2 regions of the Aliivibrio thorii genome follow, and region 2 is predicted to be linked to the other one. Evidence: riboswitches for the same ligand, from Rfam matches in the RefSeq annotation. Region 2 holds a riboswitch; the other holds the start of a gene.
The links. Region 2 has a riboswitch for thiamine pyrophosphate ahead of thiD (bifunctional hydroxymethylpyrimidine kinase/phosphomethylpyrimidine kinase). Riboswitches for the same ligand answer to the same signal wherever they lie in the genome.
Positions count from the first base shown of each region.

Region 1: another riboswitch for thiamine pyrophosphate. It lies ahead of thiC (phosphomethylpyrimidine synthase ThiC); the one in region 2 lies ahead of thiD (bifunctional hydroxymethylpyrimidine kinase/phosphomethylpyrimidine kinase).

Region 1 is NZ_CM170654.1:28,065-30,470, reverse strand. It holds gene thiC (phosphomethylpyrimidine synthase ThiC) at 1-907, opposite strand, end outside; TPP riboswitch at 1,097-1,209, opposite strand; gene AC2IP4_RS00115 (voltage-gated chloride channel family protein) at 1,500-2,406, opposite strand, start outside.
Region 2 is NZ_CM170655.1:51,148-53,553, reverse strand. It holds gene AC2IP4_RS14470 (YcjX family GTP-binding protein) at 1-141, shown strand, start outside; gene AC2IP4_RS14465 (YcjF family protein) at 138-1,175, shown strand; TPP riboswitch at 1,240-1,337, shown strand; gene thiD (bifunctional hydroxymethylpyrimidine kinase/phosphomethylpyrimidine kinase) at 1,439-2,293, shown strand; gene AC2IP4_RS14455 (ABC transporter ATP-binding protein) at 2,299-2,406, shown strand, end outside.

The sequences.
Region 1 (2,406 bases), on a different replicon from region 2:
CACCGTTTACTTTTTCTAGCGCTTGGTACATAGGAACCGTGCCAATTGGGACAGGGCTATTACGTAATATCCACTCACGGGTTTCATGAATATTTCGACCCGTAGATAAATCCATAACCGTATCACCGCCCCAACGCGTTGACCAAACTAGCTTCTCCACTTCTTCTTCAATTGATGAACTCACCGATGAGTTACCAATATTGGCGTTAACTTTAATTAAGAAATTACGGCCGATAATCATTGGTTCTGCTTCTGGATGGTTTATGTTTGATGGGATAATTGCGCGCCCTTCAGCAACCTCTTTACGCACAAATTCAGGTGTAATTTCTTTTGGTAAGTTAGCTCCAAAACTATGGCCGGGGTGTTGATGGTTTAACTGCTCATCAGCGAATTTCTGGCAACCCATATTTTCACGGATCGCTATATATTCCATTTCAGGAGTGATGATTCCCTGACGCGCATAATGCAGTTGAGTAACACATTCGCCTTGTTTAGCGCGACGAATCGTTGGGAGGTTTCCATAACGAAGTTCATCAAGGGTTTCATCCGCTAAACGCTCTTGCGAATAAACGGAACTAACGCCATCAAGCAACTCGGTATCATTTCGCTCTTCAATCCAACGCTCACGAAGTTTTGGCAATCCTTGGTATACATCGATATCGTAAATTGGATCGGTATACACACCCGAAGTGTCATAAACTTGAATCGGCTCATTAGGCTCAAGAATTGGCGTTTCTTTAGTTCCACCAACTAAGCTATCTGCCAGTGAAATTTCACGCATAGGTACGCGGATATCTGGGCGAGATCCTTCAATATAAACTTTTTTTGAGTTTGGGTATGGTTGAACCGATAAAGATTCTATATTAGTTTTAGCATCTAAACGTGCTTGTTTGCGACTTGACGACATAGCAAAATTCCTTGATAAAAATAGAATAATTGCTTGTCGGATTTGAGTTGTAGAAAGAGGTTCTTAGTATGAGATACAACGAGAGTAAGCCTGCGTATTTATATGCGATGAATTAAACAAATAAACTAAAGCTAAAATTCAGCTGCGGTTTATCATTAAATAATTCGATTAGTGGCTAACATACTAAGATAAAAATTATCTCTTGTTCCCTTCGCAGGTATTAGCCTGATCAGGTTCTACGGATCCCGCAATGCGGTCTCAGCTCGTACTTTAAAAAGCACTAAGCACTCCGACAAGTTTCTTTCAGATCTTTGAATCAAAATCTGAACGTCTTCAGAGTATAAAGAAAGTATGTAAGAAATGAAATGGAAGAGAAAAAAGTTATCAAGTGGTTGGCTGAGTTTGTGAGTGAGCGCATATAGAGTTTTACATATCGACAATCCATATTAAACCTTGTGTGCTTCGTAACAAAAAACCACCTTTGTCATCCGTAGCTCTTACACCAACAAATACAGTGTTCTTTTTTGTGGAGAAGCACATTAGGTTTAAATACTCTCAACAAGGTTTTAATCTACATTCGTTTCACGTGAAACTATTTGTCATTTTTAGTTAGCTTATTCGCTAAATGTTTTAACCATGAAGAATTATATTCACGATATGACCCAATTTTATTAGAGCCATCATGATCACGTCCATGCACTAATGTTTTAGACACCGCAACGCGTTGTGAAGAATAAATACCCGTATGGCCACTAAAGTAATATGCGGTATAACACGCTAAGGCAAAGTAAGGTAAGTAATCCGCACCAAACAACTCTACCCCCATTATCGTACACGCTAATGGCGTATTGGTTGCCGCAGCAAATACGGCTAAGAAACCTAATGCTGCAAACAAATCAACTGGAGCACCCAAAACCCAAGCAAGGAAATTACCCAAAGTCGCACCAACAAAGAACAGAGGTGTTACCTCACCACCTTTATACCCTGCCGCTAATGTGATCGCCGTTAAGAGTAGTTTTAAAATCCAACTATACCACTCAGCACCACCAGCACTGAATGCCGAAGTAATACTCACTCCACCATCACGACTTGGATAAACACCAATACCAATGTAATCGTAATTACCAATTAACTGCGTAATGGCAATAACCATTAAGCCACCTACAACTACGATTAAATATGGGTTTTTAAGCGTGGCATTAAATAGATCTTTAAAGCCGTGAGTTAACTCACCAAATAAATAACCCGCTAAGCCAAAACCAATCGCAGCAATGATTACTTTAGCCATTAATACCAAATCAATATCAACCGCATGACCAAACAAGGTACTAACCTGATCAAAGCTAATTAAATAATGGGTGTGATGAGCACCCCAAGCAGAAGCGACTACATTAGCTAAGATAGCGGCCAATAACGCAGGAATAATCGCATTAAACTTAATACGACCAATAAACAACACTTCAAGCGCAAAGATAGCGCCAGTAAAAGGCGTTCCAAAA
Region 2 (2,406 bases):
ATTCCAACTAAAGCCTATTGGGAAACAAAGCCTTTTAACTTTATGAGTTTTCAACCGTTGCACAATGAGAATGACAAACCGCTGCAACACATCCGAATGGATAAGGCGATGCAGTTCTTATTAGGAGATAAGTTAGTATGAGTGAGTTAAAAAAACAGCGTATCTTTCAAGCATCTCCTCAAGATCTAGAGCAAGATACCGAAATCGTTGATAACCTTCAAACTCAAAAGCTATTTGAAGAGAGTGTTAAATTTGTTCCTCAAGCTATTGAAGAAGAGGAATTGGATGGTGTGGATATTGAAACCCCGTTAATCAAAAAGAAAACTCATTGGAGTGTTAAAACGTTAGTTGGTGGTTTTCTTGGTTTAACGGTGTGGCAAAGTGTTGATCATGTGATCACTGCCATTCAATCGGCTGATTTCTTATCACTGGGTTGGGCTGGGCTAATTAGCCTTGCAGCAATCATGGGGGTTAGCGCAATTGGTCGTGAATTATGGACATTACGTAAACTTAAAAACCGAGCAGAAATTCAACATCAAGTGACTGAGTTAATTGAAGGTAATGGTATTGGACAAGCCAAGCCGTTTTGTGAAGACTTAGCAAAAAAAGGATCTACCACTCATACCGTTGAATATACGCGTTGGAAAAACAGCATTGAATCACATCATAACAATGCTGAAGTGTTTGAAATGTATGACAGCATGGTGGTGGCAGAGCAAGATCAGCGTGCAAAAGCATTAATCAGTAAACACGCCGGTGAATCGGCATTAATGGTGGCAATAAGTCCATTAGCCGTCGTTGATATGTTACTGGTTGCATGGCGCAACATTCGATTAATCGAACAAGTCTCTCAGGTGTATAGTGTTGAGTTAGGTTACTGGGGGCGTTTGCGTTTGTTTAAAATGGTATTACAAAACATGGCGTTTGCAGGGGCAACAGAAATGGCAACGGATGTTGGTGTGGATATGTTATCTACAGGCCTTGCAGGAAAACTCTCAACCAGAGCAGCGCAAGGGCTAGGTATTGGTTTATTAACGGCACGTTTTGGCTTAAAAACGATGAATTTAATGCGTCCATTACCATGGCAAATAGGAGAATCACCTAAGCTGTCGGATATGCGTAAAACCATCGTTGCTCAATTAGCATCCAAATTGAGTTCTCAAAATAAGAATTAACTAACACAGTTAGCATTCTCATAAAAAATGCATACTATTTACAAATCGATTAATGATAGTATGTCGCCATTAGTCGGGGAGCCAATAGGCTGAGATCGCAATAGCGAACCCGTTGAACCTGATTCAGTTAGTACTGACGTAGGGAACTAATGGTCCTTTTGATACGATCTTTTCGATCCGTTTCTTTTGGTGAGGTCTCGCGTTTATACGTATTTTATTCTCACTCGACTGTTTTTCCCGACCGTTAGTTAGGGGAAATAAGTATGCCTTCATTAAACAACACCGAACTTTTATCTACATTATCTTCTACCACACCGATTGTATTAACCATTGCTGGATCTGACAGTGGTGGTGGTGCTGGGATCCAAGCTGATATCAAAGCGATTTCTGCAACTGGTGGTTATGCTTGTTCTGTTCTTACCGCATTAACGGCTCAGAATACCCAAGGTGTTACGGCTATTTATCCAATCAGTGGTGAATTTGTTGAGCAGCAGCTTGATGCTGTCTTCTCTGATTTAAATGTTATTGCCGTTAAGATAGGAATGCTCAGTGATTCTGATGTCATTCATTCTGTCGCAAAAAAAATCAAACAATACAAACCCCAATATCTGGTAGTTGATCCCGTGATGGTGGCAACCAGTGGTGATCTTCTTCTGCAATCTTCTGCTATTGAAAGCCTTAAATCTGAGCTCCTTCCTCTTGCTGATGTGATCACGCCAAACCTTCCAGAAGCCGCTGCATTAATTGGTACAAAAGTTCCTCAAAATGAAGATGAAATGGTCGCTATGATCAATGAACTTCGCCTATTAGGAGCTAAATCAGTACTGTTAAAAGGTGGACACTTAGAAGACGACTCTAACAGCACAGATTTACTTATTTGTGCTGATACAGTTGAGCGTTTATCAACGGCACGTATCGAAACCCGTAATACTCACGGAACAGGCTGTACTTTATCTTCTGCTATTGCTTCGTATTTATCTCAAGGTCATGAATTACAAGCCGCAGTGACACTAGGTAAGCATTACATTACTCAGGCGATTATCCATGCGGATGAACTGAATATTGGGCAGGGGCATGGGCCTGTGAATCACTTCTTTACTTTACATTCTCAAGAGTAACGGGGATGAATAATCTTATTGGTACCGTCATTTCTAATGGGGCGTTACAGTATAAAGACAGCGAACAGCCTATTATTTTCAATCTAAATATGACGATCCCTAAAGGGAAGTGG